One region of the Aneurinibacillus baijiui genome, then DNA from elsewhere that is predicted to be linked to it. Evidence: riboswitches for the same ligand, from Rfam matches in the RefSeq annotation. Region 1 holds a riboswitch; the other holds the start of a gene.
The links. A riboswitch is a leader RNA that binds a small molecule or an ion and turns the genes downstream of it on or off. The one in region 1 is predicted to bind glycine.
Positions count from the first base shown of each region.

Region 1 (6,898 bases):
GAGGATAAGAGAATATCGATGACATTTTTCTCAAGCGACTTGTTAAGATGCAGACGATCAATGATCGTATCCAATTCCCCAATCACCATCTCGAATAGATTGATCTTTTCATAGAGCAGATGCAAAATTTTTTCTTCGATGGTGCCGCGTGTTGCCAGATTATAGATATAGACGTCCCGAGTCTGACCGAGACGGTGCACACGACCGATTCGCTGCTCTACCCGCATCGGATTCCATGGCATATCATAGTTAATCAACCGATTGCAGAATTGCAGGTTGATTCCTTCTCCCCCGGCTTCGGTAGCGATCAGCGCCTGTGCGCGGTGCTCGAATAGCTGGCTCATCCAATCCTTTTTGCTGCGTTTAAAGCCGCCGCGAAACAAGACAGAGGTAACTCCGTGTTGCGCTAGCATACGCTGCAGATATTCTTGTGTCGCACGGTATTCGGTAAAAATAATCACTTTATCATCAGACTTTTTAATAATGTCGATAACTTTCTCTGCCTTCTGATGTGTTGTAACCTGCTTTAGCGTCTCGATCAGTGCAAGAATATGCTGCCGTACGGGCGAAGATTCCGCGGCGCGGTTATACATATTTACCAGCGTCATGAATGCGGCATCCCTGCTGCTGCAAATCTCTCGCTGCAGCGTAATAAGGGCGAGCGGGTTTTTATATCCACCCTCTTCATCGTGATACTGCTCCTGGACAAAACGGGTGATTTGTTCATATAATGTCTTCTCTTCAGATGACAGCTCCACAGGTACTGTAATGACATGTCGTGCAGTGAATTCGACTTTGCCGTCGGCGCGTCGGTTGCGCACCATTATTTTTTTTAATTCATTCTTTAATGTTTCATTGTTTTTTACTTGACGTCTGCCCTGTACATAGCTTTCCTGGAATTGTGCGGATTGACCTAAATGCCCTGGCTTCAGCAATGTAATAAGGTTATACAGCTCATCGAGCTCGTTTTGAATAGGGGTAGCGGTGAGCAATAAACAGTACTTTTTCTTCAGCTCCTGAATGAATTGATAGTTTTTGGTCTGTTTATTTTTGAGCTTATGCGCCTCATCAACAATAACGAGATCATACGGTTGAGCAAGGACGATATCACGATGCGGAGGACGTTTGGCTGTATCAATAGAGGCTACGACCACATCATATTGTGTCCACATATATTCTTTTCGCTGTGCTATTGCCGGAATAGAAAATTTGCTTGTCAACTCCCGCACCCATTGTACAACAAGAGAGGCAGGCACAAGGATCAATACCTTTTTGACAAGGCCGCGTACCATATATTCTTTAAGAATCAGTCCAGCTTCAATTGTCTTACCAAGACCTACTTCATCAGCGAGCAGTGCGCGTCCGTGCATTTCGCAAATGACTGTTTGGGCGGTCTCGATTTGATGAGGAAGCGGGGTAAGGTGAGGTAGGTGTCTAAGACACTGTAATTCATTGAAATCACCTACCGCGCAGGCACCTTCAGCTTCCCAGGCCAATCGATATAACTCGCGATGGTGCCACGGTCCATCTTCCTGCACTCTTGTTTTAAAGCCTTCAAGCCAATCCCTTTGAAATGTAATGGGGATGTCCATCATGCCAAAGCCACCTTCTTTCTTTTCCGTTCCTAGCCGTTAGGCCAGCATGCGAACATGGTCTATATCGATAGAATGCCCAGAAAAAAAAGAATCTATGTAAAAAATTATCTTTTGTGTTTCAAGTAGAAGTAGAGTGGGAAAGTATATCGTAAGCTTCAAACATAAAAATGGGATTGAAAGAATAATGCAGCGATGAAGCGTTATCAGCCTCAACCCGCGTTTGGAGCTTGCATAAGGTGTGTGAATACACGCCAATACCGAAGATACGATGAGACATTCACTATGCGTATATATGGCCATCAGGAGCCGAATGTCTCGATTGTGTGTTCGGTTCTACGAAAAGTGCGGACCGCGTGTGCGGTGCGCACTTTTTGCATGGCTGTACATAAAAAAAGAAGGAGGATTCCTCCCTCTTTTCAAGAGGTATGTGTGGGCGGCTTTGAGCTGGGGAATGCGGCATACCGGATAACCAGCGCAGCCGGCAGGACATAGCCGATCATCGCTTCAAGCATAGCGACCCCCCTGGCGGCACCGAATGGACTTAAATCTCCGTATCCGACTGAAAGTAGGGTCACCGCGCTGAAGTAAAATGAACGTGTAATCCGGTCATACCACTGGCTTTGATGCGCAGGAGAAGCATAATGATCGAGAATAAATCCAAGACCCATCCATTCAAGCACACAGTATAGGAGCCCGAACGAAAGTACAAGATTCATATACAGTAAAAAAAGGATCAAAAAATTATGCCATGTTCTCCATTCGATCATGTTTTGTTTCATTGTCTCACATCCGGAACATACGTATTTAGAGTACATTGCTAACTTGTACATATGTATGCCGGAAGGGAGGGGAATTATGAAATGTACTGTATATCTAATTGAGTAGCAGAAGAACTCGATTATAGGCGCGACTTGTAGAATTGTCCGTTCGCATCTCGACCATCTTCTGCGGATTTCTCTATGTCTTCGCCTGCGCTGTTTAGTTTTTTACGCAGATTTGCTGCACATGAACTGCAGTATTCTCCTAGCGTAATGAGAGTGTTGCAGCTTTTGCACGGATATTGTAGATTCGGATAGCGTGTGAGGTCAAAATACTTTTCGCGAATCAAATATTCGATATAGCGAAGCGAGATATCAAGGTCCTGCGAAATCTGAGCAAGGGGAGCATTCCGTCTTTCCTTTGGTTTCAAATAGTCGCGAATACGTTTAACGGTGTCTAGCTCCTTGCGTGCACAGTCTGGACAGACCGATTTAGAGACTTTCATAAAGACCTTGCCGCACACAGAACAATTCGATAGCATGTTCTTGTACTCCCTTCTAAACTGAGGTGAAAATTTTATATCTTCTTTTATAATAAGAGGTTATCTGGAAATTTTCTTGTGTTCTTCTCTTTTTTATACGAAAATGATTCCTTTGAACCATATAAAAAGGCGTACTTTTCTTTAGGTATTGAATCATAAAACAAGAGATGAAATAATGAAAAAGACGGATATAAAGGTACGGTTGTTTGTAGCCGGGCCGTAAGGAGGGCATATATAGCATGGAAAAAAAGCCGCTGCTTGGTCAGATTGACGAACATGGGAATCTAGTGCTGCCGCCGGAGATTCAAGAGATTCTCGGGTATGGAACCATTGAGATCGCTGTGGAAGATGATTGTATTGTACTGACCAAGGTCGATCCGATATATACATGTGTATGGGAACCAAAACAAAATAGAAAATAAAAGAAGCAGCGGAGTGGGCAGAGATGTTTGCTCCGTTTTTTATGTAGGAAAGCTGATTTTTGTTAATAATGTTCGGTTTTTTGTTTATATTTGATTGAAATGTGATTTTTATTCGTGTTATATTCGTAAAAGACAAACAATATTATGTTTTGATTAATTTTCGTTAATAAAAAAGTGATGAATGCATTGCAATTTTTCTGATTCATGGTACGATAGAAGCGAATGATATGTTTGACTTTTAACAATAATATAATATCGTGCGGATGAAAGCAGAGGGAGAGAACGTGCGAAGCACGTCGCCGAAGGAGCAAGAATACCTTTCAATCTCTCAGGCAAAAGTACTTCTGTGGGACGCAACTCTGGAGAGAGCTCGCATGACGAGCCACCAAAGGGGAAACCGGAATAGGACGCTGCCGTTGCGCAGCTTGGTCTGGGTAGCTCTCAGGTACAAAGGACAGAGATAGGGAAGACGCCCTATCCCTGTCCTTTTTTTGTGAAAAATGAGAATGTTTACGGGAGGTTGGATGAATGACTGTATTGCAACAAACGCCTTTGTATCCACTGTATGCAGAGTATGGAGCCAAAACGATTGATTTTGGCGGTTGGGATTTGCCTGTTCAGTTCTCAAGCATCCAAAAAGAACATGAGGCGGTGCGTACAAAGGCCGGTTTATTCGACGTTTCACACATGGGTGAAATAGAGGTAAAAGGGAAAGACGCGCTTGCTTTTATACAGAAAATAACGACAAACGATGCATCGAAGCTGACGATCGGTCAGGCACAGTATACGATTATGTGTTATCCAGACGGCGGCACGATTGATGATCTGTTGGTTTATAAATGTGGGGATAATGAATATCTGCTCGTTGTTAATGCTTCTAATATCGATAAAGACTATGAATGGATGAAGAAGCATGCGGAAGGCGAGATGACTCTACGCAATATATCGGATGAAATAGCTCTGCTGGCTTTGCAGGGGCCGCTTGCTGAAACGGTGGCACAGAAGCTGACGGACACGGATGTATCTGCGATTCGCTTCTTTCATTTCGAACAGAATGTGAATTTCTCAGGCGTGGCTGGACTGGTCTCGCGCACGGGCTACACTGGTGAAGATGGATTTGAAATTTATATAAAAGCGGAAGATGCACCTGTGCTATGGAAAAAAATCCTTGAAGCCGGTGGGGAGGATGTGCTGCCGTGTGGATTGGGTGCGCGTGATACGCTTCGCTTTGAAGCGCGTCTGCCGCTGTATGGCCAGGAATTAAGTAAGGATATCAGTCCGCTTGAGGCTGGATTGGGATTTGCGGTGAAGGTTGATAAGCCGGTACCGTTCATCGGGCAGGAGGCACTCAAAGCACAGAAGGAAAATGGCATCCCGCGCAAGCTGGTCGGCCTAGAAATGATCGAACGCGGCATTCCGCGCACGCATTATGCCGTATATGCAGGCGATGAGCAAGTAGGTGAGGTGACAACAGGTACACAGTCGCCGACGCTTAAGAAAAGCGTGGGTCTTGCTCTTGTGAAGCGTGAGCATAGTGAGCCGGGTACAGAACTGGACGTAGAAATCAGAGGGAAGCGTGTCAAGGCAAAAGTTGTACCGACGCCTTTTTATAAGCGCCCGAAAGCATAAACAATGACACAGTAAGGAACGAAATTGGGGGAGAAGACAAGATGAGTCAATTGCAGATGGAGTATAGATACAGCAAGGAACATGAATGGGTGGAAGTGCTTGACGGTGGGCGTGTACGTGTCGGCATTACGCACTTTGCTCAAAATCAGCTCGGGGATATCGTATTTATTGAACTGCCGGAGGAAGGCGCTGTCGTAAAGGTAGATGAAAGCATGGGTACTGTTGAATCCGTGAAAGCTGTGTCCGATATTTACTCACCGGTAAGTGGGGAAGTGGTGGAGGTAAACCAGGCGCTCGAAGATGCACCGGAGACAATTAACGGGGATGCATATGATGCTGGCTGGATGGTTGTTATTGCCCTCTCTGATCCCGCAGAGCTGGATGCATTGATGACAGCCGAGCAGTATGAAGCATACAGCAAGGAGGAGGAATAAAGCGTGACCGTAAAATATCGTTATCTTCCAATGACTGAGGCGGATCGCCAGGAGATGCTGGCCGATCTCGGTATCACCAACATTGCAGAGCTGTTCGCAGATATTCCAGAGTCGATTCGTTTTAAGGGGGAGCTTGAGATTCCTGAAGCAATCCCGGAAACAGAGCTGACCAAACATATGGGGCGAATGGCGGGAAAAAACGTCAACGCGCTTGATTATGCCTGCTTCTTAGGTGCAGGCACGTATGATCACTACATTCCAAGCGTGGTAAATCATGTCATCTCCCGCTCTGAATTTTATACCGCTTATACACCGTATCAGCCAGAGATCAGTCAGGGTGAGCTGCAGGCGATTTTTGAGTTTCAGACGATGATCTGCGAATTAACCGGAATGGATGTCGCCAACTCGTCTATGTATGACGGAGCTACCGCATTAGCGGAGGCTGCGGCAATGACAGCAGCAAAGACGAAGCGCAAAAAAGTTGTGGTATCACGCGGTGTGCACCCAGAAGCGCGCTCGATTCTGCAAACCTATGCCAAGGGACAGGGCTTAGAGATTGTCGAGATTGGCTGCAAAAACGGAATCACAGATATGGAGGCTCTTGCGGCCGCAGTGGATGAGACAACGGCTTCTGTTCTTGTCCAATATCCGAACTTCTTTGGTGCGGTCGAGCCGCTCAACGAAATTGAGAAGATCGCACACCAGCATAAGGGTCTGCTCGTCGTGAGTGCAAATCCGCTTTCTTTAGGCATTCTTACACCGCCGGGCGCATTCGGTGCTGATGTTGTTGTAGGAGACGCACAGCCGTTTGGGATTCCGATGGCTTTTGGCGGCCCGCACTGCGGCTATTTTGCAGTGAAAAAAGAACTGATGCGTCAGATTCCAGGGCGCATTGTGGGGCAGACGAAGGATGAAGAAGGGCGTCGGGGCTTTGTGCTAACGCTTCAGGCGCGTGAGCAGCATATCCGACGTGAAAAAGCGACATCCAACATCTGCTCCAACCAGGCGTTAAATGCATTGGCCGCAGCGGTGGCGATGACATCGCTCGGTAAGCAAGGTGTGCAGGAAATGGCGCTGCTCAACGTACAGAAGACGCAGTATGCGAAGCAGCAAATCGCCAAACTTAACGGCTACGAAGTGACATATGATACCCCGGTATTTAATGAATTTGTGATTAAGGCGTCACGGCCAATAGGTGACATTAATCGAGCGCTTCTCCAGAATGGAATTATCGGCGGCTTTGATCTTGGACGTGATTATCCCGAGCTTGCAGGGCATATGCTGCTGGCTGTGACAGAGCTGCGTACAAAAGAAGAGATCGACCGATTAGTGAAAGGATTGGAGGGAGCGCACCATGCTTAACACGATGCCGAAGGTTCAGGAACAGAACAAAGAAAAAGAGCTCATTTTCGAAATGAGCAAACCGGGTCGCGTAGGCTACTCGCTTCCGCACTGTGATGTGCCGGAAGTGGACGTTACGGCGGTAATTCCGAGTGAGTATTTACGTCAAACACCGGC
Region 1 is NZ_JBFTXJ020000010.1:112,384-119,281, forward strand. It holds gene AB3351_RS17460 (DEAD/DEAH box helicase) at 1-1,595, opposite strand, end outside; gene AB3351_RS17465 (ion channel) at 2,012-2,374, opposite strand; gene AB3351_RS17470 (hypothetical protein) at 2,494-2,895, opposite strand; gene AB3351_RS17475 (hypothetical protein) at 3,135-3,317, shown strand; glycine riboswitch at 3,581-3,671, shown strand; glycine riboswitch at 3,675-3,777, shown strand; gene gcvT (glycine cleavage system aminomethyltransferase GcvT) at 3,846-4,946, shown strand; gene gcvH (glycine cleavage system protein GcvH) at 4,988-5,380, shown strand; gene gcvPA (aminomethyl-transferring glycine dehydrogenase subunit GcvPA) at 5,384-6,742, shown strand; gene gcvPB (aminomethyl-transferring glycine dehydrogenase subunit GcvPB) at 6,735-6,898, shown strand, end outside.

Region 2 (6,898 bases), on a different contig from region 1:
CAGCACCTTTTCCGCCTTCGGACCCTGCAGGGCAAGTAGCGCTACCTGATCCGAAATGTTTTTGATGATGAGGTCCGGGTCCTTCCGTTGATCCAGCATCCACACAAAATCTTTGGAGATATTGGACGCGTTAACGACGAGCATGTATTCATTTTCTTCCATCTTATATACAAGCAGGTCATCCACCGTTCCTCCGTGCGGATAGCACATGGCCGCGTACAGGGCCTGATTCTTTTCGATGAGGTGAATGTTATTTGTAATGAGCGATTGAATGAACGATGCAGCATTCTTCCCTTTAATGATGATTTCGCCCATATGCGACACGTCAAACAATCCGGCTCGTGTCCGAACCGCCTGGTGTTCTTCTATGATGCTCGTAAATTGAACCGGCAGCTCCCAGCCGCCGAAATCGATCGTCTTTCCACCATATTTGGCATACAGCGGAAACAAAGACGTTTGTTTAACCGTATGAGTTTGCATATGATCGCCTCCTTACACTTTTGCACCTGACATGATGCGGTCTTTAATCTTCTGTCCGGTCGGCGTGATCGCAAGGCCGCCCCGCGCCGTCTCCCGCAGCGATACCGGCATCGTTCTGCCGATGTCGTACATCGCAGCAATCACTTCATCCAGCGGAATGCGGCTGGTAATACCAGCTAGGCCAATATCGGCCGCAGAGAAGGCGATCGAGGTGCCTATCACATTGCGCTTGATGCACGGCACTTCCACCAGCCCGGCAACCGGATCGCATACGAGGCCCAGCATGGATTTGAGAGCGACCGCTGCCGCATGAACCGCCTGATGCGGGGTACCGCCGCGAAGCTCAACGATGGCCGCAGCAGCCATCGCTGTAGCCGATCCTACTTCCGCCTGGCAGCCGCCCGCAGCCCCCGATATAAAGGAGCGGTTGGCGATGATATAGCCGATGGCGCTCGCCGTAAACAGTCCCATGACTAGCTTTTCAAATGAAAGATTGGCATTTTCATATAAGGAGAACAAGCAGCCAGGAAGAATGCCTGCCGAACCAGCTGTCGGCGTGGCGACAATGACACCCATGCGCGCATTGGTTTCCGATGTGGCAAACGCGAACCGCATCGCATCTGTAATCAGACTGCCTGATACATACTGTCCCTGTTCCTTGTATACACCCAGCCGGTATGCATCGCCACCGGAAATCCCGCTGGGCGCAGAAGAAGCATCGGACACGCCAGCGTCAACCGCCTCTTTCATTTTGATTAGACGCTCTTTCATTTTGTGGATGATCGCCTCTTTTGGCTGACCGGATGTTTCCGCCTCTAATGCAAGCATCCAATCAGCAAGACCCTCATTCATACGCTCACAGTGCTCTACCAGCTCTTCAATCGTTTGAACCGCCATCCTGCTCCCTCCCTTCCGTTATATCTTCATGCATCCGTATCCTGCTACGTATAGGAAGAATCCAGCAGCACATCAAGCGCTTCCCCATCAATGGAAAAAATCTTCGATGTGCCGCCGCCAATGGATACACCGCCCACTTGAAAGGCTCTGTCATCCTTTTGTGCCGTAACGATGACCGTGTTCGGATGGTCATAGTAGGGGCAGTCCTCTTCCATTTGAAAGCGAATGTCTATGTTCTTCTCCTTCGCTAGATCAAGCGCAGAGCGGATTTGTGTATCATGTGTGTCCAGTCCAAGCAGGCCGCCTACAATCGCTTTGTCTGTTCCATGCCCGCGATACGTCTCAGCGAAAGAGCCGTAGAAGGTGACCTCCGCCCGGGTCGGTGGGCCGTGCAGCAGGTCGTGCACGAATTTGCCGATCAGCACAACCCCTGCCGTATGTGAGCTAGACGGACCCACCATAATGGGACCGATAATATCGAAACAGCTGCTGTATGCCATATGTTCTTCCTCCTGCTGCCTTTATTTAACGGATACTTGTTCGTACAGCGGATTCGCTTCACAGAGGTCGGCGACGATTTGGCGCGCCTGCGCAATGGCTTCCTCGCTGCCTTTACTTTTCAGGACGAGCGCAATCGCCCGGCCAACGGCGGCCATATCGTGCTCATCCATGCCGCGTGTAGTAACGGCTGGCGTACCGATGCGAATGCCGCTGGTAACAAACGGACTTGCCGTATCGAATGGAATGGTGTTCTTATTCACCGTAATATGGGCTTCTTCAAGAAGGGCTTCCGCTTCTTTTCCGGTTAACCCCCACGGCCGCACATCCAGCAGGACAAGGTGATTGTCTGTTCCGCCGGACACGAGTGCCGCCCCTTCTGCAAGCAGCGTGTCTGCTAATGCTCCCGCATTTTTTACTACCTGCTGCGCATACTGCGTAAAGCGCGGATCAAGCGCCTCTTTAAATGCGACCGCCTTGGCCGCAATTACATGCATAAGTGGGCCTCCCTGAATACCAGGAAAAATAGCTTTGTTTATGCCCTTGGCAATCTCTTCATCGTTTGTGAGAATGATGCCGCCGCGCGGTCCACGCAGTGTTTTATGGGTCGTGCTCGTTACAACATGCGCATGCGGCACCGGGGACGGATGCAGCCCTGCCGCCACGAGACCGGCGATATGAGCCATATCCACCATAAAGTAGGCGCCCACTTTGTCGGCAATGGCGCGGAAGCGCGCAAAATCAATGATGCGTGCATAGGCGCTCGCCCCAGCGATCATGAGCTTCGGCTTTTCACGCAGCGCAATCGTCTCCAATTCATCGTAATCAATCAGGTGGGAGTCCTCTCGTACACCGTACGCTACCACATTGAACCATTTCCCTGAGATGCTTACAGGGCTTCCATGCGTTAAATGACCGCCATGTGAGAGATTCATGCCCATGATCGTATCGCCCGGCTGCAGCAGTGAAAAGAAGACCGCCATGTTGGCCTGCGCTCCTGAATGCGGCTGCACATTCGCATACTCGGCTCCAAATAGCTGCTTGAGCCTCTCGATCGCCAGCCTCTCTGCTGCATCGACGAATTCACAACCCCCGTAGTAGCGCTTTCCGGGATAGCCTTCCGCGTATTTGTTGGTCATCACCGAACCCATCGCCGCCATAACCTCTTCACTTACAAAGTTCTCTGAAGCAATCAGCTCCAGTGTGCTGTGCTGCCGCTTTCGCTCCTTCTCAATGGCCTCGTAAATTTCCGTATCGTGCTCATGTAATGCCATTTCTACCCCGTCTCCTTTCATCATGTGTGTTCTATCTTTCTTTTTTGCATAACAAAAAAGGACAAAAGAAAGATAGAGATGATTCTACCTTTCCTCTGTCCTTTTACCTGAGAGATTATTTCCGCGTAGGCGGAACATTCCCCTTGGGTGGCTGATCGCTCTCTCCAGAGGTGCGTCCTATTGTGGTTCGCTTTACCTGAGAGTTTATCTTCTACGGATTTTTTAGAAGTTGCTCCTTCGGTGCCGAATGGTTTATTCGGTCTCTCCCACAACAGTCATTCGCCGTTATATAGTTGATGTGCTGTCACTATCCACATGGTACTATATAGGAAAGGTAAATACAATAATATTTAAAATATTTTTTATATTTGTATCATTCGATTGCAAGTGTTCAATCGCCTTAGCCTTTACGAGACGGATTCAATGGAATGCTCGGACTTCAATGCTTCAATCGTCTCCTCCATGCTTTCCTTGCCGACACCATTCAGTATGAGGTTAAGCAGAATGGCCGCAAAACTGCCCGTAACGATACCGCTTTCTACAATCAAGCGGATGCTTTCCGGAAGGTTCGAGAACACGACCGGCGCAATCGATACGCCCAAGCCGAGGCCCACCGATGTTGCTACAACAAGCATATTTTCTACCTTGTGAAAGTTTACGGTCATAAGCTGGCGAACCCCCGATGCCATCACCATGCCGAACATCGGGATCATTGCTCCTCCTAATACCGCATTCGGAATGATCGTGGTCAGCGCAGCGACTTTGGGCAGCAGGCCGAGAAACATAATGATAAAGCAGGCAGCTACCACCACCCGTTTCTTTTTCACACCGGTGAGCGCAATGAGACCGACATTTTGTGAATAGGTTGTGTAGGGGAATGCCTGAAAAATACCGCCTACAACCTGTGCCAATCCTTCTGCCCGAAGGCCGCGTTTTAAATCTTTTCCGTCAATCTTTTTGTCGCATACTTCAGCCAGGGCAAAAAAGACACCGGTGGATTCAATCATGCTTACGATCCCGACCAAGACCATGCTTACAATCGCAGCAAAATGAAAGGTCGGCATACCAAAGCGGAACGGCTCAACCATATGGAACCACGAGGCTTCCTTTACAGCAGAGAAGCTTACCAAGCCCATAAAATACGCGATGACCGTACCGATAATAAGAGACAGCAGCACCGAAATCGTTTTCATATATCCGGTAAAGAAACGGTTCATCAGCACAATAGAGAACAGCGTAATGCCGGCCAGTATAAGGTTGGTAAGGCTGGCATAGCCCGGCGTATCCGGCTGCCCTGTAATGTTGCCCATGGCTGCGCCAATCAATGAAGTACCGATAATAATCACGACCGAGCCGGTGACGACGGGAGGGAAAAAACGGATGATTTTGTCCATAAACTGTGCCAGAATGGCAATGATAACACCGGCCGCAATAATCGCTCCGTAGATGGCGGTGATGCCCTGCATCTGTCCGATGGCGATCATCGGTCCGACTGCCTGGAAGGCACATCCCATGAGGATGGGCAGCCGGATGCCAAAGTATTTTCCACCGATCACCTGCAGCAAAGAAGCGACACCGCATGTAAACAAATCAATCGAAATCAAATAAGCAATTTGCTCTGGGGTCATGCCGATCGCCGGTCCGACAATAAGCGGTACAACCACTGCACCCGCATACATGGCCAGTACATGCTGAAAACCGAGCGTTCCTACTTTCCAGATATTCAATCCTTCTCCCATAGAGAATTCCTCCCCAAATTTGAAAGGTATGGATCTGACGTGCGCGCTGTGCTCACGGTTTTCAGATCCTGAGGGCATATCGGCAGGACTATTTTGTTTGTGCTTGCTTTATCGGTGCGGCAGTTTCATTCTTTCCATTAAGAAAGCGGATGGCAAGTTCTTTATAAAATGCAATAGAACGCAGATAAGCAGGTACAGCCACCCATTCATCCGGCTGATGCGCGAGCTTCTCATCACCCGGTCCATAAATTAGCGTTGGAATTTTGCTGTGCGGGTTCAGCACAGAAGCATCCGTATAATACGAGACCCCGGCACATTCGCTCTCCGCAAGCCCTTTTAGCGAGAGAGCGGTCTGAATGAGCGAAGCATGAGGACTTGTTAGAACAGGTGTACGATTCAACACAACACTGCACTCAGCTCGAAACGACGGAAGGCTGGCAGCAAGCTCGTCAAGCTTGGCATTCAGCTCGCGAATGAGAGCGTCATGGGATTGGGGAGGAATGCTGCGAATATCTACGTGAATGAAGCACTGATCCGGAATGACATTCGTTTGGATACCGCCGCCGATTTGGGTAACCGCCATACTGCTCGATCCAAGCGGTGCCTGTTCGATGCGCCACTCCAACTTGAATGATTTAATGAGTCGGATCACATGAGTCATGTAATCGATGGCATTGATTCCCTGATCCGGCATCGATCCGTGTGCAGTTTTGCCGTACGTTTTGATTTCCAGCCAGAGCGCGCCTTTATGACCGATGACAACCTTCTCGTTCGTCGGCTCACCAATGACGATCGCATCGATGTCCTGCATGCCCATCACATCCTGATAATGACGCGCCCCGCAGCTGTCCACCTCTTCTCCGGCGGTAGCCAAAAAAACCAGATCTCCATTAAGCTTTACCCCTTCCGTATGCAGCTCCTCGATAGCAAGCAGCATGGCAGCCAGCCCGCTCTTCATATCAGAGGCTCCGCGGCCGTATAGACGATCCCCTACCAGCTCGCCGCTATACGGCTCGTACGTCCACGGCTGTTTTCCCGGTGATACCGTGTCGATATGGCCGCAGAACATAAGTGTTTTTCCCTTCGCACCTGTCCCCTGTAGGCGAAGCTCAAAATTGCTCCGGTTTCCATCCACCATCGTCACGCTTCCGCGCAATCCTCTGCTTTCGCAGCGCGCGGCCAGCATTCTGCTGATCTCATGTTCATTTCCGGGCGGATTGGATGTATTGACCCGGAGCAATTCTTGTAAAAACGAAACAGGCATATCCTATCTCCTTCCCAGTACCTGAAGCTTTAGCGAGGTAACTTTAAAGCCGTTCACAGGCGCCATATCCTGCGAGCACGTGGAGACAGCAACGATGACATCCTCCATCGCCTTCAGCTGCACATAATCACCCGGCTTTGAGCGCGGCTCTTCAATTATATAGTCCCAATTTTCATCCAGCTGATTGTTCATAAACCAGTTAATCGGATCGGGGACAGGACGGTCCACGCCGAATGCTGCCATCGCTTTTTTTAAATTGTCATGGCAGTTCGGATGGTTCTCATCATCGAAGTCGATTTTATAGCGCCAGTAATCACAGGCCGGAAAAAAGAAATCATGCCTGCCTACCGTATCTTTGACCATCTGCATTAACGGTCTGCGCTTATTGCTGTATAAGTAGTCTCCTTCTTTTAAACGGATGCTGCTCAGCGAGGCGCGCATATGCACAGGCGAAACGTGTTCATCATGATCGGATGTGTGAAAGCAGACGAAGTCGCCAACCTGCTTGCCCTCCATATCAATAATGACCAGCTCTTCTCCCTGACGGACGAGCACGCTGCGCCCATCATACGGCGGAATGATTACTTCTTCTTTCACATACAGATCGCCTGATGTTTGTGTTTGCATACGATTCATTGTCGTTCCCTCCTAGTCCATGAATAGAGCCACAGCGCGGATTGGAGATCCTGTTCCTTTGCGAATTTTCAGCGGCAGACCAAAGTACAAAAAGCGCTTGCCCGCGACTT
Region 2 is NZ_JBFTXJ020000001.1:28,751-35,648, reverse strand. It holds gene gcvT (glycine cleavage system aminomethyltransferase GcvT) at 1-480, opposite strand, end outside; gene sdaAA (L-serine ammonia-lyase, iron-sulfur-dependent, subunit alpha) at 493-1,377, opposite strand; gene AB3351_RS00185 (serine dehydratase beta chain) at 1,422-1,877, opposite strand; gene glyA (serine hydroxymethyltransferase) at 1,899-3,149, opposite strand; glycine riboswitch at 3,323-3,428, opposite strand; gene AB3351_RS00175 (nucleobase:cation symporter-2 family protein) at 3,557-4,888, opposite strand; gene AB3351_RS00170 (M20 family metallopeptidase) at 4,977-6,152, opposite strand; gene AB3351_RS00165 (DUF1989 domain-containing protein) at 6,156-6,788, opposite strand; gene AB3351_RS00160 (cyclase family protein) at 6,801-6,898, opposite strand, start outside.
Region 2: another riboswitch for glycine. It lies ahead of glyA (serine hydroxymethyltransferase); the one in region 1 lies ahead of gcvT (glycine cleavage system aminomethyltransferase GcvT).